Regions from separate parts of the Pseudoalteromonas translucida KMM 520 genome, predicted to be linked through region 1. Evidence: predicted binding sites of a transcription regulator. Region 1 holds the regulator's gene; each other region holds the start of a gene.
What was found. The regulator sigma-54, encoded in region 1, starts transcription at its own class of promoters, with help from an activator protein. The targets are predictions, from matches to a motif close to GTTGGCACGNNNNTNGNNT.
Positions count from the first base shown of each region.

Region 2: a site for sigma-54 is predicted at 6,051-6,069, ahead of PTRA_RS02840 (DUF2726 domain-containing protein). Genes of this name have one in related genera too.
Region 3: a site for sigma-54 is predicted at 6,944-6,962, ahead of dps (DNA starvation/stationary phase protection protein Dps). Genes of this name have one in related genera too.

Region 1 is NZ_CP011034.1:2,880,270-2,890,331, forward strand. Features, by position in the region: gene PTRA_RS13320 (MlaC/ttg2D family ABC transporter substrate-binding protein) at 1-508, opposite strand, end outside; gene mlaD (outer membrane lipid asymmetry maintenance protein MlaD) at 514-1,062, opposite strand; gene mlaE (lipid asymmetry maintenance ABC transporter permease subunit MlaE) at 1,076-1,855, opposite strand; gene PTRA_RS13335 (ATP-binding cassette domain-containing protein) at 1,855-2,670, opposite strand; gene PTRA_RS13340 (calcium/sodium antiporter) at 2,937-3,905, shown strand; gene PTRA_RS13345 (KpsF/GutQ family sugar-phosphate isomerase) at 3,915-4,886, shown strand; gene kdsC (3-deoxy-manno-octulosonate-8-phosphatase KdsC) at 4,887-5,438, shown strand; gene lptC (LPS export ABC transporter periplasmic protein LptC) at 5,435-5,989, shown strand; gene lptA (lipopolysaccharide transport periplasmic protein LptA) at 5,979-6,524, shown strand; gene lptB (LPS export ABC transporter ATP-binding protein) at 6,521-7,246, shown strand; gene PTRA_RS13370 (RNA polymerase factor sigma-54) at 7,316-8,809, shown strand; gene hpf (ribosome hibernation promoting factor) at 8,836-9,123, shown strand; gene ptsN (PTS IIA-like nitrogen regulatory protein PtsN) at 9,128-9,580, shown strand; gene rapZ (RNase adapter RapZ) at 9,602-10,062, shown strand, end outside.
Region 2 is NZ_CP011034.1:603,869-613,930, reverse strand. Features, by position in the region: gene PTRA_RS02860 (methyltransferase) at 26-1,051, shown strand; gene arcA (two-component system response regulator ArcA) at 1,813-2,529, shown strand; gene arcB (aerobic respiration two-component sensor histidine kinase ArcB) at 2,534-4,852, opposite strand; gene folE2 (GTP cyclohydrolase FolE2) at 5,074-5,994, shown strand; gene PTRA_RS02840 (DUF2726 domain-containing protein) at 6,109-6,705, shown strand; gene mtnN (5'-methylthioadenosine/S-adenosylhomocysteine nucleosidase) at 6,813-7,520, shown strand; gene PTRA_RS02830 (cobalamin biosynthesis protein CobD/CbiB) at 7,521-8,465, shown strand; gene tyrS (tyrosine--tRNA ligase) at 8,560-9,759, opposite strand.
Region 3 is NZ_CP011034.1:2,784,424-2,794,485, reverse strand. Features, by position in the region: gene PTRA_RS12895 (GGDEF domain-containing protein) at 1-828, opposite strand, end outside; gene PTRA_RS12890 (SMR family transporter) at 1,088-1,414, opposite strand; gene PTRA_RS12885 (DMT family transporter) at 1,411-1,755, opposite strand; gene PTRA_RS12880 (LysR family transcriptional regulator) at 1,857-2,759, shown strand; gene PTRA_RS12875 (VC0807 family protein) at 2,934-3,644, shown strand; gene PTRA_RS12870 (SulP family inorganic anion transporter) at 3,708-5,447, opposite strand; partial or broken gene PTRA_RS18940 (hypothetical protein) at 5,601-5,828, opposite strand; gene PTRA_RS12865 (hypothetical protein) at 5,813-6,061, shown strand; gene dps (DNA starvation/stationary phase protection protein Dps) at 6,366-6,881, opposite strand; gene gss (bifunctional glutathionylspermidine amidase/synthase) at 7,164-9,032, opposite strand; gene PTRA_RS12850 (DUF6515 family protein) at 9,153-9,764, opposite strand; gene PTRA_RS12845 (L-cystine transporter) at 10,003-10,062, opposite strand, start outside.

The DNA.
Region 1 (10,062 bases):
TTCTGTCTTCACGTACTTTAAAGTCAATTTTAATATCGGGTTTACCTGCTTCAATTATCTTGGTTTTTACTACCACCACATCTTTACCTTTAAAAGGTTGTGGTGCGCCAAACTCGACTTGTTGGTTGGTGTATTGGGTAAAAACACCTGCGTACGTTGCTACTAGGTACTCTCTAAATACCACAATAAAGCGCTGAATATCTTTAATTGCGCGCGCTTTTTCAGCTTCATCGGTTATTGCACGCACTTTTGATACTTCGCTGCCTAATACTCGCAGTGCCGCATATTTGTAGTCAATGTAGGGCATTAATTCTTCTTCAACAATGACACGTAAGTGCTCATTATTTTTAATAATTAATGGCTGATCTTTTGTGATCCGCTCAAAGGTATTATCTGCCACTTGGCGTACCATTTTATTAGGATCAATTAGCTTAACATCAGCAGCTTTAACTCCCGATGCAAACGTTAGCGTACTAAGCGCTGCAATAACTAAAAACTTTTTCAACATAATAATTACTCACTACCTTGGTTGAATAAAAACTGCCCAATTAATTCTTCTAGCACTAAGGCAGACTTAGTATCGGTAATAGACCCACCGTTACCTAGCGCTTTACTTTCTACGCCAAATAAATCATCAATTGCTTGATCTTGTTCGTTATGTACCACTGTTAAGCCTAAACAACGCTGCTCTGCTGATTCTGGTGCAATAACAGGGTTAATTCCTAAGTACTGCTCACCTAAAATACCTGAGGTTAAAATTGAGATTGAGCTAGTATCTGAAAAACGACATAAATACTGTGCATCAATGGTCATATTAACAACCGGTAAAAACTCTTGTGGATGAACATAAATAGATTCTACCCGGCCAATAACCACACCGCCCACTTTAATGGGTGCACGGGGTTTTAATGATCCTATGTTTTCAAATTTAGCATTAAGTGTATATGTGTCACCTGAGCCACTAATACCAGTGTTGGCCACTTTAAGCGCAAGCATAGCAAATGCTAAAATGCCTAGTGCGACAAAAAAACCAACTAAAATCTCTAATTTCCGTGAATTCATTATCTATACCCTACTAGTTGGTAAACATTACCGCTGTCAAAAGAAAGTCAAACCCTAACACTGCTAAAGATGAGTGCACCACGGTTTCTGTGGTTGCTTTACTGATCCCCTCAGAAGTTGGCACACAATCATATCCTTTATAAAGGGCGATCCAGGTCACTACAATAGCAAATACAACGCTTTTAATTATGCCGTTGAGTATGTCTTGTTGAAACGAAACTTGTGATTGCATAATTGACCAAAAACTTCCGGTATCAACGCCTAGCCAATCAACGCCAACTAAATGAGCGCCAATAATAGCCACTGCCGAAAATATTAATGCTAACAACGGCATACTTATTAAACCAGCCCAAAAACGCGGTGCAATTATACGTTTCAATGGATCAATGGCCATCATTTCGAGTGATGATAATTGCTCGGTTGCTTTCATTAAGCCAATTTCAGCGGTGAGCGCACTGCCCGCCCGCCCAGCAAATAGCAATGCAGTAACCACAGGGCCAAGCTCTCTAAGTAAACTCAGTGCAACTAAAGGACCTAAGCTATCTTCAGCACCATAACCAACCAGCACTGTATAGCCTTGCAGCGCTAATACCATGCCAATAAACAACCCCGACACCACAATAATGAGCAACGATTGTGAGCCCACCATATAAAGCTGGCGAATGAGTAAGGGGGTGCCTTTTTTAAAATTAGGTATGTGTACAAGTGCACCAAATAACATATGTGCTGAGCGCCCTAGCGCTGCAAAACGACCTAGTGTTTTATGCCCTATTTTTTGCAGAAAATTCAACATCATTTATTCTCTCCAAGCAACTCATCTGCATATGTTTGTGCCGGGAAATGAAATGGCACAGGACCATCCGATAAGCCTTTTAAAAACTGCTGTACCAAAGGCGATTCATGTTGACGCATTTGTTCTGGCGTTCCACTGCCAATAACACCTTGATCGGCAATTATTATAACGTGATCGGCAATGCTCATGACTTCTTTCACATCATGGGTCACAATTAAAGACGATAAACCAAGCACTTCATTGAGTGACTTTATAAGCTTTACCAATACTCCCATAGAAATAGGGTCTTGGCCTGCAAATGGCTCATCATACATAATTAATTCAGGGTCAAGTGCTATAGAGCGGGCTAAAGCTGCACGGCGAGCCATACCACCTGACAACTCCGACGGCATTAAATCTTTGGCGCCTCGTAAACCCACAGCTTGTAACTTCATTAATACTACTAAGCGAATAAGATCTTCACTTAGCTTAGTGTGCTCTCGAATCGGAAAAGCAATATTATCGAATACCGACATGTCAGTAAATAATGCACCACTTTGAAAAAGCATACTCATTTTGGTACGCGCTTCATATAGTGCTTTACGTGACATTTTTGGAATACTATTGCCTTCAAATAAAATATCACCCGAGTCAGGCTTTAGCTGACCGCCAATTAAACGTAGCATGGTAGTTTTACCAATGCCGCTTGGCCCCATAATGGCAGTGATTTTACCTTTAGGAACACTAAAACTCATATTTTTATATATGATTCTATCGCCCCTTGAAAAGCAAACATCCTTGACTTCTACTATTGATTGCGACAAGTCGCTCTCCATAACAATATTCACTCGTATTCCTATTTTAAGGCTTTTTCGACCAAGATGGAAAAAACAATTCGTAAGATTTTGTAATGTAATTGCCAAAACAGTTATAAGGCTCGCTCAAACCACCTTAACCTTGGCTTAAACCTTTGCATAGCATACCCTAAATATTTATAAAATAAGTGATTAACCGTCCTCTTCGCCACTGTTTTATTTATACTTTCAGATTGGCTTTTGTTACTATTCGCGCAATATGTATTTTCAATTACTGGTTCAATACAATGGTTACCTCATTTGTTATTTTAATTTTTGGTCTTGCTGGCCTAGTTTGGAGCGCAGACAAGTTCGTTTATGGCGCCGCAGCACTGGCGAAAAACTTTGGCGTGCCTACTTTAATTGTCGGGTTAACCGTTGTTGCAATGGGTTCATCTGCACCTGAAATGATGGTTTCGGCTTCTGCCGCTTTAGCAGGCAAAACCGATACGGCCATAGGCAATGCCGTTGGCTCAAACATAACCAATATTTTATTAGTACTGGGTATTACCGCTTTATTGCGCCCGCTGTCTGTTTCATCAAGTACCTTAAAACGTGAAATACCTCTGGTATTAATTATTTCGTTAGCTACTTGGTATATTTTTTCAGATAACTATTTTTCATACCCAGAAGCAATTGCCTTACTTATTGGTTTTGTTGTATTTATTTTTGGACTTATTATTATTTCCCTAAGAGCTAAAAATAATAATGATCCATTTGTAAACGAGGCCTGCGATGAAGTACCCGATAACGTTCCTACTAAAAAGGCAGTATTTTGGCTAATTGTGGGCTTGATATTACTTCCTGTTAGTTCTCATTTTTTAGTTGGCTCAGCTGTCGATATTGCAAAATTCTTTGGCTTAAGTGACTTGGTAATTGGCTTAACTATTATTGCTATTGGCACCAGTTTACCAGAACTGGCAGCGTCTGTTGCAGGTGTGCTTAAAAATGAAGATGATCTAGCACTGGGTAATATTGTGGGCTCAAATATTTTTAATATTTTAGCCGTGTTACCACTTGCCGGTATTATCAACCCATCGGTAATCGACCCTTCTATTGCTAATCGTGATGTACTGATTATGATTGCAGCAACCTTGGCACTTATTGTTATGTCATTGAACTTTAGAGGCGCACAGCGTATCAATAGAGTTGAGGGTGGTTTACTGCTAAGCGCATTTTTGATTTACCAAGGTTACATTTTTAGTCAAATAGGGTAAGAGTTGTCTATGACCAAGCTAAGTTTTATCGAGCAAGGACTACGCGTTCTTGATATCGAGCGCCAAGCACTTTTTGATATAAAACAATATGTAGATGATAATTTTCATCAGGCATGTCAGCTTATGTATGACTGCAGCGGCCGTATTATAATTATTGGTATGGGTAAGTCGGGGCATATTGGCCATAAAATTGCGGCAACTTTAGCAAGTACTGGCAGCCCTGCTTTTTTTGTGCACCCTGGCGAAGCCAGTCACGGTGATTTAGGCATGATCACTAAAAACGATGTCGTTATGCTTATTTCTAACTCTGGCGAAACCAGTGAAGTACTTAATATTATTCCCGTGTTAAAACGCCTTGGTGCAAAAATTATTTCCATGACAGGAAATACGCAATCAACTATGGCAACACTTGCTAACGTGCATGTATGCATTAAAGTAGAAAAAGAAGCCTGCTCATTAGGCTTAGCACCAACAGCAAGTACCACTGCCACACTCGCAATGGGCGATGCAATGGCGGTAGCACTGTTAGAAGCGCGCGGATTTACTGCCGATGACTTTGCACTATCGCACCCCGGTGGCAGTTTAGGGAAGCGATTACTGCTCACCTTAAAAGATGTTATGCACAGCGGTGTAAATACGCCTATTATAACTACTTCGCAAACCATTAAAGATGCGCTGATTGAAATGACAGCTAAAGGCTTAGGTATGACCGCCATAGTTGACGATAATCAGCAACTCGCCGGGTTATTTACCGATGGTGATTTACGTCGTATTTTAGAGCAACGCGTTGATATTCATACCACGCTAATAGATGCAGTGATGACTAAATCGTGTACCACGGCAACCCAAGATATGCTTGCTGCGCAAGCGCTTAATATTATGGAACATAAACGTATTAATGGCTTAATTATTATTAATGAGCATAATCAGCCTATTGGGGCACTCAATATGCAAGACCTACTTAAAGCAGGAGTATTATAAATGCAATTTGAAGAACTCTATCAAGCGCTAAGTGATGACGCTAAAGCGCGCGCAAAAAAAGTAAAGCTACTTATATGCGATATTGATGGCGTATTTTCTGATGGCCGAATTTACCTTGGCAACCAAGGTGAAGAGCTAAAAGCATTTAATACAAAAGATGGCTTTGGTATTAAAGCACTTATTAACAGCGGCTTTGAAGTAGCGGTTATTACCGGCAGGCACTCGCAAATAGTACAACAACGCATGACCAGCTTAACCGTACAGCATATTTATCAAGGTCAAGAAAACAAGCTTATTGCCTACCAAGAACTTAAAAACAAACTTAATTTAAGCGATGAGCAAATTGCTTATATTGGTGATGACGGCCCAGATATGCCTGTTATGGAGTTAGTTGGCTTTGCAGTAGCAGTAAACGACGCGCATCCACTAATTAAACGCTTAGCACATTATACTACGCAAATGCCGGGTGGTTTTGGTGCAGTAAGAGAGCTAACCGACTTACTTATGCTTGAAAACAATAAACCATTAACCAGCCAAGGCACTAGTTCATGAATATAGCGCGCATAGTCTTAAGCGTTTTATTCATCAGCTGTATGGTTTGGCTTTGGTACCCTTATTTTACTCAGGTAAATACGGTTGTTAAAGCCGACTCCGAAGTAATAGCTAAACCCGATTACACCGCCATTGAGCTAAAACAAACAGCTTTTGACGAAAACGGTAAAATTAGCCATAAAGTAACTGCGGTTAAAATGGAGCTTTACGAGCAGCTAGGATTTACCTTATTCGAAAAGCCTACTTTTATATTGTACGACGACAGGCAAACTTGGCGTATAAATGCTGATGAAGCAACACTTTACGATGAAAGACAATTAATTTTAGAGGGTAATGTAACTGCCCAAAACTTAATTGATGGCGCAATGATAGACAAAATCACCGCCGACAATATTCAAGTAGATATAAAGCTACTCACTATGCGCAGCGAACAACCCGTTATTATAACTGGACCGAATTTAAAGATCACCGGTAAAGGCCTTGAAGCCAATTTAACAACCGAGGTGATAAAACTAATTAACCATACGCGAACACTATATTATGACCAATAACCTTGCAAAAATACTTATTATTCCATCGCTTATACTTGTATTTAATAGTAATGCGGCAGAGCAAAGTACTTCCCCACTAGCTAATCAAATTTCTATTAGTGCTGACCGACAAGAAGGTCAACTAAAAGAAAATGTTGGTATTTTTGAAAAAAACGTCGAGATTATCCACGGTAATCGTCGTATCACCGCCGATCGTTTAGAAGTACATAAGCGCGACGAGCTTGGCGATAATAAACAACTATTAATTGCCACGGGCAGCCCTGCATATTTTGAAGAAAAGCAAGCAGATGGCACTGTCATGAGCGCCAGCGCTAACGAAGTACGTTACGATGTAGCGAAACGTTTTTTAACCCTAGTAGGAGATGCAAACATTTCTCAAGCTGGGCAAAAAATCACGGCTAAAAGTATCACCTACGATATAGAACAACAGCTTATAAGTGCTGAAAAAGATGAAAACTCAACTGATCGGGTACACACTATTTTAGTGCCTATAGACGCAAAAAAAGAACAAAAACTCAATAAAGGTCAGCCATGAGTACATTAAAAGCAGAGCTATTAGCAAAAAGCTATAAAGGCCGTGAAGTTGTTAAAAATGTAGGCCTTGAAGTAAAAGCAGGGAGCATTGTTGGCTTACTTGGGCCCAATGGCGCAGGTAAAACCACGACCTTTTATATGATTGTAGGCTTAGTTCCTAGCGACAAAGGTAAAATATCAATTGATGATAACGATATTACCCTACTTCCTATGCACAGCCGTGCTCGTTTAGGTATTGGTTATTTACCACAAGAATCTTCTATTTTTAGAAAGCTCACTGTGTATCAAAATTTAATGGCTATTTTAGAAACGCGTAAGCAACTAAACAAACAAGCCAGAGAAGAAACCCTAAATAGCTTGCTGGACGAATTTAGCCTGCAACATATTCGCGACAGCTTAGGCATGGCGCTATCTGGTGGTGAACGTCGCCGCGTAGAAATAGCACGTGCTTTAGCTGCAGATCCTAAATTTATATTACTTGATGAGCCCTTTGCTGGCGTGGATCCTATTTCAGTACTCGATATTAAAAAAATTATAGAACATCTTAAAAACCGTGGTATTGGCGTGCTAATTACCGACCACAATGTAAGGGAAACCCTTGATGTTTGTGAAAAAGCCTACATTGTTTCTCATGGGGAGCTAATTGCATCTGGTACTCCTGAATTTGTATTAAATGATAAAACAGTACGTGATGTTTATTTAGGCGAGCAGTTCAAACTGTAATATTTATGTTATTACTATAAGCATCTGCTAAGATTAATCATATCAATTTATAAGGATTGTTAGAGATAAATGAGGCAATCATTACAGCTGCGCATGGGCCAGCAACTTACAATGACTCCGCAACTGCAACAGGCTATTCGCTTATTGCAGCTTAGTACCTTGGATCTCCAGCAAGAAATACAAGAAGCACTTGATAGCAACCCATTACTTGAAGTTGATGAGCAAGATTACACGGAAGAATCAGCTGGTAAAAACGAGCAAAAAGCAGATGACATTACTGTTAGCGCCTCTGCCGATGACACCCCAAGCGAGTATGAGCAAGATAGCGGTGAAGCACTAAACAAAGACACCATAAGCGACGATATGGCCATGGATGTATCATGGGATGAATATATGAGCGCAGCGCCTGCCTCTTCATCAGGGCCAATGCCTGAAGATGAATCTATTTATCAAGGTGCATCAACCGAAACCCTGCATGAATACTTAATGTGGCAATTACAGCTCACTCCTTTTAGTCCTACCGATGAAGCTATTGCTATAGCTATTGTTGAAGCCGTAGATGACTCTGGTATTTTAACCCTCAGTTGCGAAGATCTTTTAGCAAGCTTTAACCAAGAAAGTGATGACGAACACGAAGTAGAGCTAGATGAAATAGAAGCCGTGCTAAAGCGCATTCAATTATTTGATCCTGTTGGTATTGCAGCTCGCAGCTTGCAAGAATGCTTATGTATTCAATTAAATCAATTTGATAAAGACACCCCTTATATTAACGAAACAAAAATGGTGTTAACTGATCATATCGATTTACTCGCTGCTCGCGACTATCGTACGTTAATGAAAAAAACTAAGCTCAAAGAAGAAGAGCTTAAAGAAATAATGACACTTATTCATACGCTTAATCCTAAGCCTGCGGATACCATTGTCAGAGAAGAATCTGAATACGTTATACCTGACGTGTCGGTAAAAAAAATAAAAGGCCGCTGGGTGGTAGAGCTAAACCCAGATAGCATGCCAAAAATACGTGTTAACAGCCAATATGCGGCTATGTCTCGTACGGTAAAATCCAGTGGTGACAGCCAATTTATTCGCTCGCACTTACAAGAAGCTAAATGGTTTATTAAAAGCCTAGAAAGTAGAAATGAAACACTCCTAAAAGTAACTAATTGTATTGTTAAGCAACAACAAGCATTTTTTGAACATGGCCCAGAAGCCATGAAACCTATGGTTTTAAACGATGTTGCCGAAATAGTTGAAATGCACGAGTCGACTATTTCACGGGTCACTACGCAAAAGTATATGCACACTCCACGTGGCATTTTTGAGCTTAAGTACTTTTTTTCAAGCCATGTAAGCACCGAAAATGGTGGCGAATGTTCATCAACTGCCATACGTGCCTTGATTAAAAAGTTGATCGCTGCAGAAAACTTAGCCAAACCATTGAGTGATAGCAAGATTGCAGATATATTGGCTGAGCAAGGAATTAAAGTAGCTAGACGGACAATTGCAAAATATCGCGAATCTCTGGCTATTCCCCCGTCGAATCAACGTAAAAGCTTGATTTAAGACGTACAACAAAGAGGAAAATGCTGATGCAACTAAACTTAACTGGTCGTCATGTAGACATTACAGACTCATTAAGAGACTATGTAAATAATAAATTTGCAAAGCTGCAAAGACACTCAGATCACATAACTAATGTGCATGTTATTCTCGATGTAGAAAAATTAAGTCAAAAAGCTGAAGCAACAATTTTTGTAAGTGGCGCTGAGCTATTTGCATCGACCGAACACCAAGATATGTACGCTGCCATTGACTCGTTGATTGACAAACTCGATCGTCAAGTAATTAAACACAAAGAGAAGTTTGCTCGACACTAACACTATGAAATTAAGCTCACTTATATGCCAGGACTGCAGCAAAGCTGTGGTCCTTTTTAATAGTAAAAAAAGAATTTTAGAATTCATCAGTGAACTCGCGCATAAAAAAATGCCGTATTTACCCCAGCAAGATATTCTCACTGCTTTATTAGCAAGAGAAAAGCTAGGCAGTACCGGTATTGGCCGAGGAATAGCAATTCCACATGGCCGTATGAGCGGGGCGCAGGAACCTCTTGCCTTAATTTTAATAAGCGAAACCGCTATTAATTTTGATGCAATTGATAATCGTCCAGTTGATATTTTTGTTGCACTTATAGTGCCCGATGGCGATAACCAGCAGCACTTGAAAACACTAGCCACAATAGCTGATAAACTAAACGATAAAGAGTTTTGTAAGCAATTGCGTGCGGCAAAGTCTGATGAAGCGTTATACCAAGTTATTTTGGATCAATCCTAGTTACTAATAAAGGGGTGGTAAATGGAATTAATTATTATAAGTGGCCGATCGGGTTCTGGTAAATCGGTTGCTTTACGTGTTGTTGAAGATTTAGGTTACTATTGTGTAGATAATATTCCGGTAAATTTACTGCCTTCATTAGTGCGCAGTGTCTCTGATAACTACGATAAAATAGCCGTTAGTATAGACGTGCGTAACCTGCCTAAAGATCAGCAGCAGTTTAACGATATTCTTGAGTACTTGCCCGACTTTGCTAAACCAACGTTATTTTATTTAGATAGCGACGATCAAACATTAATCCGCCGTTATTCAGAAACGCGTCGTTTGCACCCGCTCTCGATTGATTCGCTACCGCTAGATTTAGCAATACAAAAAGAAAAAGAATTACTCGATGTACTCGTAACACGGGCTGATCATGTCATTGATACAACCGATTTAAGTGTGCATCAACTTGCTGAATCTATGCGTGAAACCATACTCGG
Region 2 (10,062 bases), 1.1 Mb from region 1:
TATAATCTGTAAGGTAAAGCCATTTATGAGCGTATTAACCAATCCAAGCCTACTGTTACTTCGCAACAGCGAAAAGTTAGTTGGGAAATCTATATTGGTGGTCAACTTTGTTCAAGATGGCTTTTTAGCCGAGCTTAAAAAACGCAACCCAGAGAGTAAAGTAACTGCTTTTAGCTACAATCACGCTAATGGCGAATTTGCCAAAAACACACCCGGCGTTGATATATGTGTAAATCACTGTATTAGCAGTAACGACTTTGATTTAGTGATTCTTTACTATCCAAAATCAAAGCCTGAAGTGCTTATGGCGCTTGATAATATACGCGCAGTAATTACAGCAGATGCTGAGTTACTGGTGGTTGGCGAAAATAAGAGTGGTGTTAAATCAATAGAAAAACAGCTTACTGATAAAGCTAATTTTAGTAATAAAATAGACTCAGCAAAGCACTGTGTTTTATATTCATTTGCAGAGCTTAAACAACTTAGTCAGTTTAATATTAGCGATTATCATAAGCCATTTACGGTCAGTGTGGCCGATAGCGAATTTACCGCTATCAGTATTCCTGGGGTATTTAATCACGGTAATTTAGATGCTGGTACTAAAATATTACTCGAAAACGCTCCGCTTATTAAGCAAGGTACTGTACTCGACTTTGGTTGTGGCGCGGGCTTAATTGCAACTTACTTAGGGCTAAAAAATCCGGCATTAAGCTTTGTTTGTAGTGATGTGAGCGCTTTGGCAATCTATGCAACAACGCAAACCCTTAAGCTTAATAACATTAAAGGCGAAGCCATCTTAAGTGATGGGCTTACTAACATTACAGGTAAGTTCGATCTAATTATTAGTAACCCGCCATTTCACACCGGTATTGCTACCGACTACACAGTAGCAGAAACCTTTTTAGCAAATGCTAAACTGCATCTAACTAAAGCCGGTAAGTTAAATATTGTTGCTAATAGCTTTTTAAAATACCCGCCGATATTAGAAACACAATTTGATAACTATCACACAGTGTTTAAAAATAATAAGTTTGCCGTTTACAGCAGCTAATAATGCTTATGTTTGAGCACCTCACGTGCTCAAACATATTTATAAAATTAATTTCCCTTCTGAATTTTTTATCGCTTAGTAATAATAGTCAGAATATTGAGGGTAATAGTAAAATAAAGTATTTGACTTTTTTATAACAAATAAATAAGGATAAGGTACGAGAACTATTTCAAGTCGACTATCTGCTGGCAAACCTGTTAAGTAATATCCAAGTAAGCTCTGAGCGTAAAACAGCTTTTATTGGCAAAGTAAAAACGACACTCACCAAACATACTGCAGCTTAAATAATGTACTGATTAATTATAGGCATGCTCTTGAATTTTAACTTTATGACCTCATTAATAGAGCATTCGTTATTCAACTATCTTATTTAGTGAATTAACTGCTTAAAGTTAAATATTTTCTGAACTTTAATGCTTTTAAGATATCACATACATTGATGAAAGGTTGGAAAGTGATATAATTTCGTTTTGAATTAGTCTGATTATTTTAAGTATCTTTACCTGATTGATGGATGTATCAATTACTAAAGGGAAATGGCTTTGACTTTAATAATTCAAAATATGCATCCAATTTTAAAGATCAATTAAACAGTAGCTTTACTCTAAACCTTTTAAGTAGGCTGTGCGGATCCTGCTGTTTTTCTCTAATTGTTTTTACTTGTTAACAATTAGATATAATCCTATACTCTTTTAGTAATCGGTTTATAAAACTATACCGGTTTTTTTTATAAATAAAACACACCAAAAGGTTAATTAAAAATGCAAACGCCAGTCATTCTGATTGTAGAGGATGAAGACGTAACTAGACTAAACCTCGTTAGTTTATTTGAAGCTGAAGGTTACAAAGTTATTGAAGCCATTGATGGCGATGACATGCATGATAAGCTTACAAATAATGACGACGTCAATCTTGTAGTTATGGATATCAATCTACCAGGTAAAAACGGGCTAATTTTAGCACGTGAGTTACGCCAAAAACGCAAAGTCGGTCTTATTTTCTTAACAGGCCGTGACAATGATGTAGATCGTATTTTAGGCCTAGAAATTGGTGCTGATGACTATATTACTAAACCGTTTAATCCTCGCGAATTAACTATTCGTGCGCGTAATTTAATTACTCGTACTGCCCTAGGTGGTGAAGAGTCTGCACTTGAAACAAATGGTGTAATTACGTTTAACGGTTGGGAACTTGACGAAAACAGTCGCTGTCTTACTTCTCCAGGTGGAGACGCAAAACGTCTACCTAAAGGCGAATACAGAGCACTGCGTTTAATGCTTGACTCTCCAGGTCGTATTTTTAGCCGTGAGCAACTAATTAAACACATGACTGGCCGTGAGCTACGTGCAAACGATAGAACAGTTGATGTTACAATTCGTCGTATTCGTAAGCACTTTGAAAGCGACAACTCAACAACTGAGTTGATCAGCACCATTCATGGTGAAGGTTATCGCTTCATTGGTAAAATAGACAGCTAATTAGTTACTCTAATTGCTGTAAGAATAAATGAAGGGCATGTTGTCCTTCATTTATTTTGTCTGCTAAAACATCTAACCACTGCTTTAATACCTCGTCAGATTCATCCAATGCACCATACTCCATCACTTTTGCATGCAATTGCACATCATTTAAGCCTACAGATCCCGCAGCACCTTTAAGCTTATGTGCAACTGATTTATATTCTTCTCTGTCGCCTGAGTTTAACGAGGTCAGTAACTCTTGCTGATATTGGGGATTGAGTTTTTCAAATAACTGACTACTGCGTTTAAATACCACCAAGCCCATTGAATTTACAAAGTCTTCTATGGTTTCAACATCAAGTAAATGCGCATTAATATCAGCAAGCGCTGCTGCACTTACTTTTAATTGTGGCTCATTACTTCTTGTTTGTTTTATACCAAATAAATCAGCTAATATTTTATCTAGTTTTACCGTATTGATAGGTTTAGCGAGCGCCCCTTGTATTGATATTCCCTCTAGCTCTTGCTCTGCGCTGCGCACATTTGCGGTAAGCGCTACAATAGGTAATTTATCAAAATGACTATCGGCTCTTATTTGCCTTGCTACTTCATCCCCGTTTATATCGGGTAACTGCATATCAAGTAAGATCAAATCTAAATCGTCTTCAGTTTCTACAAAAGACAATGCATCTTCGCCGGTCTCAGCCCAAATAACTTCATGACCACGCTGCTCAAGTAAGTTAGTCGCAATTTCGGCATTTAACGGCACATCTTCTACTAACAGTATATTTAAGCTGCGTCCTACATAACTATTCTCAGTGGGTGCGCTGCATAAACTTAGCGGGATTTCTACTATAAAGCAGCTCCCCTCACCTTCGATACTATTAACCGAAATAACCCCCTGCATTGCATCAACTAAGGCTTTGGTTACTGCTAAGCCAATGCCAGAACCAATAGCATTGGTGCCTTTAAGATCTGGCGCTTTATAATACATATCAAAAATACGAGAGAGCTGTTCAGCTGGTATGCCCTCTCCGGTGTCTGATATTTTCATGGTAAGCCAAGGGCCATCATCTCGGTTTTCACGAATACAAGTGAGGGTTACACTGCCCTTATGAGTAAATTTAACCGCATTATTTATTAAGTTCCAAACAACTTGGCGAAGTCGGGTTGGATCTAGTTGCGCATAAATATCTAGCATGCCTAAGCGTTTAATATCAAAAGAAAGATCTTTTTGTTCAGCAATTAAGCCTGCAAAGTTAACCACATCATTTATAAAGTCAGATACGTTTATAGCATTAGTTGCAATATCTAACTGCTCTCTGTCTATTTTGTCTAAATCTATAATGTCGTTAAATATATTACCCAGTGTTTCAGCACTCGAAAACACCGTATTACACCAACTACGCTGCTGTTTATTAAGCTCTGTATCTAGCAACATACGTGTTAAACCAACAATGCCATTAAGTGGTGTACGCAATTCATGGCTCAAAGTGGCAATAAACTTCCCTTTATCTTTGTAGGCTGTTTCGAGCGCTTCTGCAGCCTCTTTACGACTCGTAATATCACGGCCAAACGCAAGTAAACCTATGTACTTACCTTTATCGTTAATAAATGGCAATTTACGCAATTCAAACCAACGCGTTTCGCCGCCCACATCGTATTGAACATCTATAGTTAATGCTTGGTGAGTTTGCTCTACCTGTTTATCGGTTTTTAAAACTTCAGATAAAAAATGATTAGGAAATATTTGTTCAGCACTCTTACCGATTAATTCGTCACTGGTTTTGCCCATTACTTCTTCAAACATTTTATTACAGCCCGCAAACACGCCATTGTCGTCGCGGTAATAAAATAAATCGGGGGAGGAGTCTACTATTGAGCGTTGTAGCATACTTTGCTGGGCAAGCTCTTGTTGCGTTTTTTTACGCTCAGCAATTTCTTTTCTTAGCTCTTCTATTGCGCGGTGCTTGGCATGAAACGCCATTTTACGCTCATCAATTTCTACATTTAAGCGGTTTATATTATCTTTTAATGTTTGGTTGAGTAGTTTTTCTTGTTTTGTCGCACTGTCTAAATATGCATAGGAAGCATCTAGTTGCCTAATTGAATTTATTAGCACGCTTATAACCAGCGGCGATACCACAGCGGTAAAAAAAATCACTGCCAATATATCAACAAGATTAACTTCACCAACGGCAACATAATAAAACATACTTGATAAAACAAGCGAAACTGCCAATAACAAAGCATAGCAAATGGCTGCAGTTTTAAACTCACCAAACCGAGTTATTAAACTAGAAAGAACTCGAGCCCAAGGGCTCAAAGAGGAATCGGTCATATATCAGTGTTTCTCTTAGCTAAATGCTTAATTACAAAAAAGGTTTAAATTGCATGTTATGGTTAATTTTAGCATTTTCTATCAGCTATTTTCAGGTTGTGCGATAAAAACTCTAATATTTATTGTTTGAATCATTAGCTGGCTAAAACTCATCATTCCAGCAATAAATTATTTAGTGTAAAATGCAGCGCTTTATTATTGCTAATAACGAGTAACACACCATGCAAACTAATATGCCCGATATAGCTAACACGGCTCCCGCCTTACAAACTGGTACATTAGACTGGGTGGGAATGGGTGAAATTGAACTGCCATTTATTTTTGAGTCACATGGCATAACGCCTGTTACTGTTAATGCTAAAGCACGCGCTTTTGTAAACTTACACAAAGAAGATGCAAAAGGCATTCATATGTCGCGCTTATTTTTAGCCCTCGACACGCTCTCTACTGAGCAGCAAGTTAACCCTCAAACATTGGCTCAAGCGCTCGATTTTTTTATTAGTAGCCACGAAGGCTTAAGTGATAAAGCACTTATAGAGTTTAAATTTGAATTACCACTGCGCCGTAAATCGTTATTAAGCGGTAAAGCTGGCTGGAAAAGCTATCCTGTTATATTAACCAGCACAATTGAACAAGGTGTTATTAGTTACGAGCTAAGTGTTGATGTAACCTATTCATCAACTTGCCCGTGTTCAGCGGCACTGGCGCGTCAGCTGATACAAAATGCATTTGCCGAAAAATTCAATCAAGAAACCCTCAGTCAAAAAGAAGCACTAGAATGGCTAGGTACTACACAAGGTATTGTAGCCACCCCACACTCGCAGCGCTCAATTGCTAATGTAAAAGTAAAACTCAACAGTAATATTACTCAATTTGACGTGGTTAATTTAATTAACACGATTGAAGATGAATTAAAAACGCCAGTACAAGCCGCAGTAAAACGTGAAGATGAGCAAGAGTTTGCCCGTCTAAATGGTCAAAATTTAATGTTTTGTGAAGATGCTGCTCGTAAAATTAAAGCGCTACTAGAAACACAGCAATACAGTGATTACTGGTTACAAATAAATCATTACGAATCGCTGCATGCACACGATGCACTCGCTATTGCAGTTAAAGGCGTTGCTGGCGGTTATAAAGCTTAAGTGCATATTTTGCGGTGATCAATATCCATACGGAAATATACTACTAACCAACTAATTTAGGCACGTTAATTGCTTTATTTAAGCAGTGTCAATTTGTTGTTATGGAGTTACCGTATGGAATTCGCTTTATTATCAATTTTAGTATTAGTTGTTGGGGCCTCTGTTGTTGCGTCAAAGTTTAACGATGATGGCGGAAACCCTTATCCTTTTACCCGCAAGCAAAATGTATTTACCCAAGTAGAAAGTGCTTTTTTAAATTTATTAGAGCGCGCAGTGGGCGATCAGTATAAAATTGTTAGTCGTGTAAAACTAATCGACGTGATTGATTGCAAACAAGGTTTATCGGCAAAGTCTAAGCGTGCCGCAATGGCTAAAGCTAAAAATAAACAGCTTGATTTTGTGCTAGTCGATAAAGAAAAAATGACCATAGTGGCAGCCGTAGACTTAGTAAACAATGCCAATAAAGATGGCCATAAAGCACAACGCGACTGGTTTGTTAATGGCGCATTAGAGGCCGCTGGCATCCCGCATATTCGTATGAAAGTAAAATCAGGCTATCGCCCAAGTGAAGTTCGCGACGCTATTATGTTTAAACTCGGTAAACCTGCGGCTGCGCAAACAGCTCGCCCTATTCGTACCCGAGTTCAAAAACCAGCGGTACTATCACCTTCTCAAGCTAAAGCGCACTCTACAGCACTAGCCGAAATTTAACGTAAATAACATAATAAAAAGCGAGCAAAGTAAAACTGCTCGCTTTTTTGTTTTTTAGCGCTAACTTCACGTATAATCAGCGCATTCAAACTCAGGAACTTAACACTATGAATGTTGGTATTATTGGCGCAATGGAGCCAGAAGTTAAAATTTTGCGCGAAGCAATGCAAAACCCACAAACTTTAACTAAAGCTGGTTTTACTTTTTATACCGGTGAATTAGCGGGTAACACAGTAACATTGGTTCAATCTGGTATTGGTAAAGTAGCATCAACTATTGCAACTACATTACTTATTGACAACTTTGCCCCTGATTGCGTAATTAACACTGGCTCTGCAGGCGGCTTTGATCCGTCATTAAATGTGGGCGATGTAGTTATTTCGTCAGAAGTTCGTCATCATGATGTTGATGTAACTGCTTTTGGTTACGAAATAGGTCAAGTACCACAAATGCCAGCAGGTTTTGCAGCACACCCTAAATTAGTGGCTGCCGCAGAGCAAACTATTGCGCAAATTAGCGACGTAAAAACCTTAGTTGGTTTAATTTGTACCGGCGACATATTTATGTGTGACCCAATACGTATTGAAAAAGCTCGTAGCGACTTTCCCACAATGCTTGCAGTAGAAATGGAAGGCGCATCAATTGCGCAAACCTGTCATACACTTAATACGCCGTTTGTGGTTATTCGCTCTATGTCAGATATTGCCGGCAAAGAGTCGCCGCAGTCGTTTGAAGAATACCTAGAAACAGCATCAATCAATTCATCTAAAATGGTAGTGGCGTTACTTGAAAAGCTAACGGCAGTTTCACTGTAAATGCTCAGCAATATGGTTCAAAATCACTTGGACTTTATTGTATTTATAATTGCGCTCCTTGCTGAGCGCTTTTTACCACTTGTTAGTTGGTATCATCCGAATACCGCTTTAACGGCTATTTTTAGCGCTATTGGTAAGCGTATTTATAAAGCAGCAGAACCTAATAGCTATCAATATTTAGCCGCAACCCTTGCCAGTACACTTATTTTAAGTGTGATACTTATTATTATTGTATTGCTACTAGAATTTGCATTTTACCCTGAATTACTCGCCGGGCTTATTTTATATTTATGCCTTGAGAGTAAAGCTATTGATAAAAAAGCACTACGTATTGCAAAGCTTACCAAACAAAATCAAAAATCTGCCGCCCGCGAGCTATTAAAGCCATTAGTAGCCCGAGACGTTACTAAACTCTCTGCCGCAGGCATAATTAAAGCCTTAATAGAGAGCCTAATATTACGTACTGCGCGATATTACTTTGTGGTGATATTTGTTTTTTTAGTACTTGGCCCTATAGCAGCGCTTGCCTATCGATTACTTACTTTAATTGAGCAGGCATGGCGCAGTAATATTAAACCCAACAGTCCTTTTTTAAAGCCGCTTAAAATTACCTTGTTTATTATTGAATTTATTCCTATGCGCTTATTGGCACTGACTATTGCAGCCAGTAAAGCGAGCAAGCTAAGCATGCATTATATAAAGCATTACGGCCGACACTTTTATCAAACTAATACAGGATGGCTTTTAAGCACTTGCTCTGCATCATTAGGCGTACAGCTAGGCGGGCCTGCAGTGTATTTTGGCGAACGTTTTAACAAAATGCGTATTGGCACCGAACGCCTTCCTATTGCTGAGGACGTGCCGGTTATTATTAATAGACTAAATCAAGCGCGGGTATTTTGGTTACTGGTCGTTGTTTGCATAGAAATACTAAAAAGCATTTAGCTAAGGGCGAGTTACACACCTATTATTGTGAACACTAAAATATAAGCACAAAAAAACCAGCCGTGGCTGGTTTTTAGTATTTTACTGTTTAGCTTTACGCTACAGTAATATTTGCAAACTTACGCTTACCTACTTGGTAAATAGCCGTACTGCCTTTTGCTATTTCAAGTTTAGTGTCTGTAATTTTATCTTCGCCGTTGAGCTTAACTGCACCTTGCTTAATCATACGCATTGCTTCTGATGTACTTGCAACTAAGTTAGCTTCTTTAAGTAAGTTAGCAATTAAAATGCTGTCTTGCTCAATCGTTACTGTGAGTTCAGGTATTTCATCTGGCAGGGCTTTTTTCTGAAAGCGCTGAATAAAGTCATCATGAGCTGCTTGTGCATCAGCTTCACTATGAAAGCGCGCAATAAGCTCTTTTGCTAACTCAATTTTAATATCACGCGGGTTTGTGCCTTGCTCTACACGCTCTTTTTGCGCGTTAATACCTGCAATCGAAAGCCCACTTAATAAGTCGTAGTAACGCCACATTAGCACATCGCTAATCGACATTATTTTACCAAACATATCGTTAGGCGCATCGGTAATACCTATATAGTTACCCAACGATTTAGACATTTTTTGCACCCCATCGGTGCCCTCTAATAACGGCGTCATTATGACTGTTTGTGGTTTTTGACCTTCGTCTTTTTGCAGCTCACGACCCATTAGCAGGTTAAAGCGTTGATCAGTACCACCGAGCTCTACATCAGCCTCAAGTGCAACCGAATCCCAACCTTGTACTAACGGATATAAAAACTCATGAATAGCAATAGACTGACCACTAGCGTAACGCTTTTTAAAATCATCGCGCTCTAACATACGCGCAACTGTTTGGCGTGCTGCAAGTTTGATCATTCCAGCTGCGCCTAAATTTTCCATCCAGGTAGAATTAAATGCGACCGTGGTTTTTGCCGGATCAAGAATTTTAAATACTTGCTCTTTATAAGTCTCAGCATTAGCAAGCACGTCTTCGCGAGTAAGCGGCTTACGTGTTACATTTTTACCCGTTGGGTCGCCAATCATGCCGGTAAAGTCACCAATTAAAAATACAACCTCATGACCTAAGTCCTGAAAGGTTTTCATTTTATTAATAAGTACCGTGTGACCTAAGTGTAAATCAGGCGCGGTTGGATCAAAGCCCGCTTTAATTTTTAGTTTTTTTCCAGATTTTAATTTTTCAACTAACTCATCTTCAATTAATATCTCTTCTGTACCGCGTTTTATCTCTGCAAGAGCGGTTTGTAAATCCACTGTGTGTTACTCCAAAAAATTCTGTTAACGAAGGGGTTAATTATTAATATGCTCGCGGCTTATTACTAGATAAGTAGCACTTTTAGAGTCAATAAACCTATGTAACTAAGATAGCAAATTATTACCTAATTAAAACAACTTTTTAAACGATAGCGTCACTAAATAAGGCAAAGCAGCTTAAGTTGTATAAACGAGTAAGGATAACTGTTTGCAACACATTTAAAACAACACAAACAGCTGCAGCTTTGGTTTTTAAATTACTAACGTTGATGATGCATCATTGTTTTATTATTTTGCTTAAAA
Region 3 (10,062 bases), 96 kb from region 1:
TTTTAACTCGTTTTTTATTGTTTCGCGTAGCTTGTTTATAAAGCTAACTTGCTCTTTGGGCGGGATTTCGGGAATTATTAACACAAACTCTTCGCCACCAAAGCGGTATAGCTTATCTGATTCTCTTATATGTGAATTGGTAATTGACACTAACTGCTTTAGTACTCTGTCTCCTTCGGCGTGGCCGAAATCGTCGTTTACCTTTTTGAAAAAGTCTAAGTCTAAAAACGCTAATAAATAAGTGCTGTTATAACGCTCTGCTCGCGAAATGGCGGCTAGTGTATCGTCGTTAAGCGCACGGCGATTTAATGCCCCAGTTAAAGGATCTGTACTGTTTAGTTCTGCAAGTAAAGCAAGCTGCTTGTTGCCAAAAGAGGCATATACAAAAGCACAGGCAGCTAGCATTAAGTTGGTTGTAAAGTAAGAGTTTAGCGGTATAACATCGAATAAATTAGGTATGCTCGCAATAATTGCCACATTGCTTAGGGTGAGTATGAGTGCTTCTATTGGCTTTACTAAAAAAAACGTAACGGCTACTACCGGATAAATCCATAGCATGCTGTTAATGCCGTTGGTAATTATAATAGCGATAACGCTAATATTAACAAGCAATGCAATAACGGCGCTAATAACACGCGGCTTTTTAGTGTAATGGGCATAACCGACCAAGGTTAAAATACCGCTTACAATGGCTAAGTCAATTAGCGCTGCGACTATGTTATTTTCTATAAAACGAATAATAATAAATGGCGTAATACCAAATACAGACACAATACTGAGTATAAGCAGTATAGAAAGCTGATGTTTTTCTTGTAGTTGCTTGAACATAAATGCCTCAAGGTAATAAGTATAATAATGCCAAACCTAAACTAGTGATAGCTTAAGCAAGCGGTGCGCTTTTAAGTTTTTATTTACTACTTTGTAGGTTGGCACAGCGCAACGTGTTACAAGTTATAGCGTTGCGCTATAAAATAGTCAACTAAGTTAGAAGTTTAGCCTAAAGTAAAGTTAACTGAGGCAAAACAAAACTGCAGGAAGAACTAGCTTGAACTGCAGAGCACTTTAGCTAGTTTTTAATAAGGTGTATTTACGCGGGGCCAACTAATTGCATTGTCACAATAGATAAAATAAGTACGGCTAAACCAAAACAAACAACCCAGTTTAATTTATGACCAAACAACAACCAAGTTGCCAGCGCAGTGCCGCTAATTGAAAGGGCTCCCCAGGTGGCGTAGGCAATAAACAGTGGGATGCCTTGCACAGCAAGGGTAAGCAAGGCAAACGCGGCCATAATAAAAACAATGGCAAGTATGCCAAAACGTTTGTGCTTAAACCCGTGCGACATTTCTAAAAATACGTTGGCGGCAATGTCAAAAATTACTGATCCAAGAATATAAAGCCAATACACTGTCATTGTTTTTGCTCTTGATTTTGCATAGCGTGGCCGCTGTTAATTATAACAATGCCGATAATAGCTAATAAAAGTGCAAACATTTGCCCAATAGAAATAGCTTCGCCTAAAAATACAAATGACACAGATGCAATTAATATCATGCCCAAACCTTCCCAGAAGGCGTTAGCAAGTGCGATAGGAATTTTGCTGGTGGCCTGGCTAAGAGCAAGGTAAGCTAAGCCAACCATTAAAGTTACAAATAAGCTACCTAATAGTAACTGGTCTTCGTTTACCAGCCACTTCATTACTGTTGTACCTATAACTTCAAGAGTTACAGCTATTATTAAATATATCCAATGCATTTTTCCTGCTCTTAATACTAAAACATTGTGCGTATAATACTGCTTATTATTTTTATACTATAATTACTCAGAGTCAAAAAAATTGACACTAAGGGGGCTTGATGAAGTTAGAGTCGCTACAGTACTTTGTGATGATTGCACAAACTGGCTCTATTGCTAAGGCAGCAGCGCGCTTGTCGGTTAATCGTAGCACTATGAGTATGGCGCTATCGACACTAGAGGATCAGTTGGGTACTGCGCTATTTATTCGTACTGGCAATAGTATGCAATTGGCCCCCGCGGGTGAAAAAATTATAGACGATAGCATTCGCTTAATTAACCTTGCTGAGAGCATTAAGCACCGCTGCTTGCACGATGACGAGCAACTGCCACACCGCTTGGTTATTGGCCGTGATGACGCTTTACCCGAAGCCTTTTGGCGCGAAATAATTCGCAGTATTCGCAAGCGCTACCCTGGTATATCGTTAGAAATGCACTATGCCAGTGCAAATGCGTTGCAACAAATGGTTGAAGAGGGCTTTATGGACTTAGCTTGCTGTTTAGATCAGAGCTTGTATGCAAATACTCAGCTACCTTTACAGGTTTTGGGCTGGGTGGCATTGCATATGGTTATTGCCAAAGATCATCCGTTAACGCAAATGCGTTATGTAAGTAATGAAGACTTAGCCAGTGTGCCGCAAATTGCTTATTTAGATTTAAGCCAAAGTGACATTCAAACTAATGTATCTGAGCGTTACGATATTGCGTTAAGTAGCTTTGAGTTAATTAGAGATGCAATACGCGACAAGCTAGGTTGGGGTTATGTGCCAGAGCCGTTATTAAAAGGGTTTCAACCACAAGAAGTGGCGCGCATTGCTCATGGCTATAATGTTTCGTGGCATGGTTATGTGGCTATATCGCAGCAAGTAGTTGAAAACGAGCAGCCAATAATTCGTGACATTCGCCGCCTTATTAGCGATCAGATGGTGGCTTTACCTGGTATTGATATGAGTTTGCCGGCCTAATAAATGGGCTGTTTGTGTACTTATACACAAAAAATAATAGCTCTCTTTCAGCTTTTTAATCAATACAAAAACGACAAGCTAGAATGGCGAAGGTATTGCGAGTATTATAGCCTTTGGCAGTAGCGAAGAGGTGCTCTTTTCGTCTTAGCAATAATATATTAATGGAAGTAACGAATGACAACCAGTGGTCAAAATAACAGTAAAGGTAAAAAAAACAATCCATTATTTGAGGTCGTTTTTAATATTATAGTGCCTTCAATTATTTTAATGAAGTTTTCGGGGCCTGAGTATTTAGGAACTGTTGTAGGGTTAATTGTCGCGCTTATATTTCCTGTGGGTTACGGTATTTATGATTTTATTAAAGCACGCTCGTTAAATTTTATTTCATTATTAGGTTTTTTAAGTACTTTATTAACGGGTGGCATAGCGCTGTTTGAGCTTAATGTGGAGTGGTTGGCAATAAAAGAAGCGGCTATACCGGGTATTATTGGCCTTACTGTTTTAATGTCGGGCTTTTTTGGTAAGCCATTGCTGGCAAAAGTGCTGTTAAACTCGATTTTATTTAAGTTAGATGTAATTTACGATACGTTAGATGCGCGCGGTAATACCCAGCGTTTTAAACAGCAAATTACCAAGGCTAATTATATTTTAGCGCTTACTTTTGCTTTTTCATCAACCATGAATTACGTACTTGCTAAGTGGATAGTGACCAGCCCTGCGGGTACGGTTGAGTTTAACGAGCAACTTGGCGAAATGACCTTGCTCAGTTACCCTATAATTGCTATTCCGTCTATGTTGGCAATGATTGGTATTTTCTTTTATGTGATTAAAGTAATTACTAAATTAACCGGCATGAAGTTTGAACAAATGGTTCATTCACAGTAATTTAAGTTACTAAGTTTTTAGTATAAAAAGGCTTACAACTATGTGTTGTAAGCCTTTTTGTGTTTATAGCGGCTCGGGTTTTGCCTCATTGGTATGAGCTTCAAATAAGGCGACTTCGTCGGTAGGCTGGCTTACGCTATTTTTTTGTAGCGCAACATAGAGATCGGAGTGAACATAAATACCATTTTTACCCGATACCATTCCGGCAATTTCAAACCAGGATAAGAGCTGGCGTTTTCTGCCGGCTAGCTCAAGGCTAATGCCGCGCTTTTTAAATATAACGTTTAAATCGGCAAGCATGGCCATAACGCTTAAATCTAAATGGGTAAAGCAAGGTACGGCATCAATAATAACGCATTGGGTATCGTCTTTTTGTTTTGCGTATTGCTCAAGTAATCTGCGTTTAAAGTAACTGGCATTAAAGTAAGTTAATGGCGAATTAAAGCGGTAAATAAATACCCCTTGCACGGCTTTTGCCTTATCGGTGGCGTCTAAGCTTCTTACCACGCCTTTTATATCTACGCCTAATATATTGTCGGTAGGGCGCATTACGGTGCGAATAAATTGAAACAAACCCAGTAATACAGCAAGTGTAATCCCCGGAATAACACCTATAAACAGCACTGCAAACAAGGTGGCTAAGGCAAGGTAAAAGGCCTGTTTATCTTTAAACTTTAGTTGCCATACCGCTTTTAAATCTAACAAATGCACAGAGGCAATAATAAGTACCACACCGAGTGCTGCACTAGGTATAAACTCTAGCGGGGCAGTTAAAAAAATAGCAATTATAGCAATAATAGTGGCGGCTATAATCGACACTAATTGCGTTTTACCGCCATTAGCGTCGTTAACCGCGGTGCGAGAGTCGGCGCCACTAACGGCAAAGCCTTGCGACAATGCAGAGGCGAAATTGGCAATACCTAGGGCTCTAAATTCTTTATCGGCATCTATGTCGTAGCCATTTTTTGCGGCAAAACTACGCGCGGTTAGCATCATACTTACAAAGCTCACTATGGCTAAGTTAAGTGCCGGTACAACTAGTTCACGAATAATACCAATATCAAATACTGGGGTGTTAAATACCGGCAGCCCACCGGTTACTGTGCCTATGGTTTTAATATTAAATTGCTCTAAATTAAAAAGCCACACTGATATTGCGCCCAAGGTAATGGCAAACATTGATGCCGGCCACGTAGGCTTTAGTCGCTTCATAACAAAGTAAATAACCACAGTAAATAAGGCCATCAATAAGGTGGGAATATGGGTTTGTGATAAATAAGTAGGCACACCACCTAAGCGTTCAAGTAGGTATCTTTCATCAAAGGTAAAACCAAATACTTTAGAAAACTGACCCACAATAATAGTAATGGCTACGCCGTTTAATAAACCCATTAAAATTGGTTTAGATAAAAAGTCTGCTAATACGCCTAATTTAAATTTACTGGCTATAAAACACCAAAAGCCGGTCATGGCGGTCATGGTGACAACTAGCTGCCAGTGCTTAAAACTGTCGCCTGCGGCAAGCGGGGTTACTACTGCTGCTATAACCGCACAGGTTGCGGCATCGGGGCCAACTATTAATTGTTTTGAGGTGCCAAAAAGCGCATATAGCATCATAGGTAGTATGCAAGAATACAGCCCTACAGCAGCATTAACGCCGGTTAACTGTGCATAAGCAATAGCAACGGGTAGCGCTACGGCGGCAACCGATAATGCCGCTCTTAAATCATCAGCAAACCATTGTCGTTCATAATGAAGTAAAGTATTTAAACCAGGCATAAAATTATATAAACGCGACAGCACTACCTTTCCTTATTAATAGTAATTGCTCTTTGATATTAAGTTTTATATTAAGATAAGTATAGCTAGGGAGAGGGTTTTTTATGCAATATAAAGCTACTTTTGTATAGGCATAAAAAAGCCTGCATAAAAGCAGGCTTTAGTTTCCAGGGAAAATTAAAATTTAGCGCGAATGCCTAAGCTATAACGGCGATCCGCCTCAGTGTACTTCCAAGCACCACCTAGTTCAGATAGGTAGATTGAAGGTTCACCGGTTAAGTTTGTTGCGTTACCTACTAGGGTAACATTTTCGTTAATGTCCCAACTTGCAGAAAAGTCTAACTGGCCTCTGTCATCACGGTAGTTATTACCATAAACAGTGCCGTCTTGTGAAAATGCACCATTATATAAATGGTTTGCTAAATCAACACCGCTACTTGCTTCAAACGTCGATTTTTTCGATTGAACGTAATGTGAACTCTGAGTCAGGTCTTATGCTTTCTGGCGATACAACTTCACCAGAAATTTTGATGCGTTCGGTAAGGTTGCATTTTGCACCAAGTGCATTTGAAAACGAGTCAATGTCACGAAAGTTACTGTATGTTTTAGAAATACGAAATTCGTTAGTTAACTTATAGTTGTTTACGCTGTTTGGGTAATTGTGTTGATGATGTGCTTTGGTTTGCCAATTTTTAGGTACTTTATTTTTAATTCGTTTGCTGAGCGCGCCATTATTTAGTGGCTACTTGGGGGGGAAACTTTTTAAGAGCAAAATGCAGATATTTTGCTACGTAGACGTGTAATTAGCTTAGAAGGTTATTATTTTATTAAGTTATTAGCACTTAAAAAGCCCGCATTATTAAATAATGCGGGCTTTTCTTAATTTTAAATTATCAACTAACAATAAATATTTAGTTATTTATGCCAGTTATAACAGTGGATCTACTTTTGTAGTTCACCTGTTGATGATTCAAGATGAGCACGAATAAACCATTGAAATTGCTCTAGCTCGGCTAATTGGCTGGTGATCATGTCCTCAGAAACCGGATCAAGATCAGCAAGCGTATCTATGGCTTTACGATGATCGCTATTAATACCGCTATACACATTATCGAGTGCACTTAAATGCTCGGTAACGAGGGCTTTACCAATTGAGTACTCATCCCATGTACGGCGATCAACAATTGATTTTGGCGTACCAACAGGTACGCCACCTAGCGTTGCAATACGCTCTGCGATGGTGTCTGTCATTTCGCGTACAACCGCAACTTGTGGGTCTAGCATTTCATGCACGCCAATAAAATTAGGACCAACCACGTTCCAGTGAATATGTTTAAGGGTAAGTTGTAAGTCAATTAGCGCAACCATACGGTTGTCGAGCGTAGCGATAGTTTTTTCTGCTGAATCGTTACTCATACCTGGAGCGGTAAATTTAGCTGTTTTGTTACTATTACTCATAATTTCTCCTACTTAATTATTTTGCCCATTAATTACTATATGAACATACTTTACTTTATTTAAAGCAATCGCCATGCCGAGAAGTAAATAAAAATAAAGTTGTTTATATACAAATAGATAGAGGTTTTAATTTGAGGGGGAAGTGATGTTAAGTATTACATATTTGAAAACTGTGCACTTTTTTGTAAATTATGCACAGTGTAATAAATATAATAGTTAAAGGGCTTAACTATTATATTTAATTGCTAAGCCCTACAAAGTGCTGTTTATTAATTTTACGAGTTACTCAATTCGCAGTGCCATACAGTCACTATGGCCATTAATAATCATGCTTTTATCGACTCGCACACCCGCACCAGAATATTTACCTGCTGTGGTAAAACTGCATATTTGTACAAAGTAATCGTCTACTTTTGGTAGCGCAAATAATTGCTGATATATTTGCTCTTGGGATGCAAAGTGTCCGGCGGTTTCCTCAATGGTTTGTTGTTGCTGATCGACTAGTTGAATATTTGCTCCACAGCGGCCAACAATGGGTTTTACTACATAGCCGGTTTGTAATAATTCATCACTGAGCTCAAACGCGGTATTGAGCAAATATTTATGATTAGGAAATAAACTCCACAGTACAGGTAAGATTGCTTTATTACTGGGGATCAGTGTCCATAATGGTTCAAAAACCATGACATTTTTACGCAATAATACATCAGCCAACCGCGGGGTTGCGCCTGCTTGCCATTGCGGCTCAAAATTATGATTTTGAGCTTGATCAGCCTCGCATTCATCACGAATTTGCTCAAGTGCTGTTTCCCACGACCAGGTTTTCCATACGTAATTAAGTTTATTGCCATCGGCATCAATTATATTGCCAAAGTCGTCCCAAGACAGAGTACTTAAACCAATAATAATTTTGCACTCAAAGCCTGCTGCCGCAATTGTTTCTTTCATAAATAAAGCATGGTAATGCTCTTCTGGGTCGTCATCTTGAAGAATATGAACTAAACCTTTTACTTCACTTTTTCGCCATGCTTTTACTAAGTCTTTAAATAAATCTTGCCCTGCATCAATACCCGTTTTAACTCCAAAGTGCTTTGCCCACTTACCCTGAACTTTACCGCTTTCCATATAACACGAAGCGGAGTCGCAGTTGTATTCATACACTTTTAAGCCTGCAGGGGTTAGTGCAAAGTCAAAGCGACTGGTGATCAATTGGTTTAAGCGGTTATCCCACGATTGACGAATTTTATTGAGTACTACTTCAGGTAAATTAAACTTTTTTAATAGCTCAGGGTGCTGTAACACATAGTCGGTGGCATGCATAAATAAGCCATGCAGCTCATTGGTGGCGTGCTCAATAGTTTGTTGGGCTGTGTGTGAAATAGTAAAGTAGCTATGTTGATCCTCTGCATTTGAAGTAAGCTTGTGGCCTTGCATCATATCTACATAGGCGGCTTCGTCATCATTAGCAATATTTAACCATGACTTTGCTGCTTGGCCTGTATCGGCAATGTAATTAGATTTTATTGTAAATAAATCGGTGTTTATTTCAGCGGTAGGTTCTGCGTGTTCAATTTGATCAGTTTGGGTCATCCAGCCTAAAATAGTTGCATCGTTATAAGAGCATTCAATCCAATAGTCGCCATCTTTGGTTATTTTAGCTTTAAGCTCGCGGCACCAATTTTGACCTTGTGGCCATGTTTGATGGCCAACATTTTGCTCAGCAAGACGAATTTTATCAGGGTGAACTTCTACTACAATGGCAACATGGCCGGTTTCTTCAAACTCGCCGCCTTCTTCCCAAATAAGTAAACTACCAACTTGAGGGTGATGCTTTGCGCCATTTTTAAATGCTTGTAAGGGGAGTCTATTTTGGCTGTTAACGTCACGTACTGAGCGTAGCTCGAAAATATCGTAAGCCATGGCTATGTCATCAAAAATATAACCATGATTGAGATACATCCAACGCCTAGCAAATTCAACGCATTGCCATTTATAGCCCATATAAATGCCATCTAAATAACTGCGATAGGCACTGCGGTTGGGGTAAATGCTTTCGTCGGCAGAGTCGTAGTCAGACGAGTAAACAGCAACATTACCAGGTGCGTAACCTAATAGTTCACCAAAATCACGAGCTGGAGTGCTAGTTTTCATAACAAGTTTGTTCAAAATAAAGGCCTATAATCTGCTGACTATAGGAGCGAAGTAGCTTGATAGCAAGATAAAATGCTATGCCCTTATTTATGTTTTTATTTGCGACAGATAAAGGCAGTATTAATTGAGTTTAACAGCGAGATATTTAATTACATCATCACTAATTTGCGGTAAAAAATAAATGTCATCATATTTAAAGTACTGCACCGAGCTAATAGTTACGGGCTTTGCTGCCGTTGGTAGCGAGTCGTAAAACTGCCCAAGCTTATAGCTGCTGGTGTTGTTTACTTTAATTGCTTGGTTAACCTGTATTTTAGGCGTGTCTACTACTGTGTAGCCGTTATTTTCGGCAATATAATATACATTTTGATAGGTATAATAAGTGTTATTGCGATGCCTTAAACGTGAGTGGTATCTGGGCAGTGATCTAATATGTAAACCTCTTGGTGGCATTACCTCTCGATAGCCTCTGCTGTGTTTACGATAGTAAGTGCCATTATGGGTATTAAATACTGCACCATTAAAACGTACAGATACACTATTACTAGGAATATGACGTATCACTTTACCTGGTTTATGGTGTTTGTTATGTACATTTTGCGGATTCGCAAAGGCGTTACTTGAGAGCATAGTAAGTGCTAAAAATACTGCTAACAAAACAGTTAAGTTAATAGTGTTTAGCTTTATAGGTGCTAGTTTCACAGTTATAGGTTTCACAGTTATTTGTTTCATAGTAATGCCTCGCTTATGTTTTTTATACATAACCGATATTAGAGCCTGAAACTGAATAGCAACTGATAGCGGCTGTAATTACACAAAGCTTTACATATGTTTACATAGCTATAATGCTTGCGGATAGGGTTTTGAGCGTGCTAAATGAGCTGGGAAGTGGTTGATTAAGGGCTGTTTTGCGGGGTATATAATAGTAGCGCAGTATAAAAAGCCCAGCAAAGCTGGGCTTAATTATTAATTAGTCTTGCTGTGGCGTTTTCATTATTTTACTAGTGATCACACCTGAAGTAATAGAGCC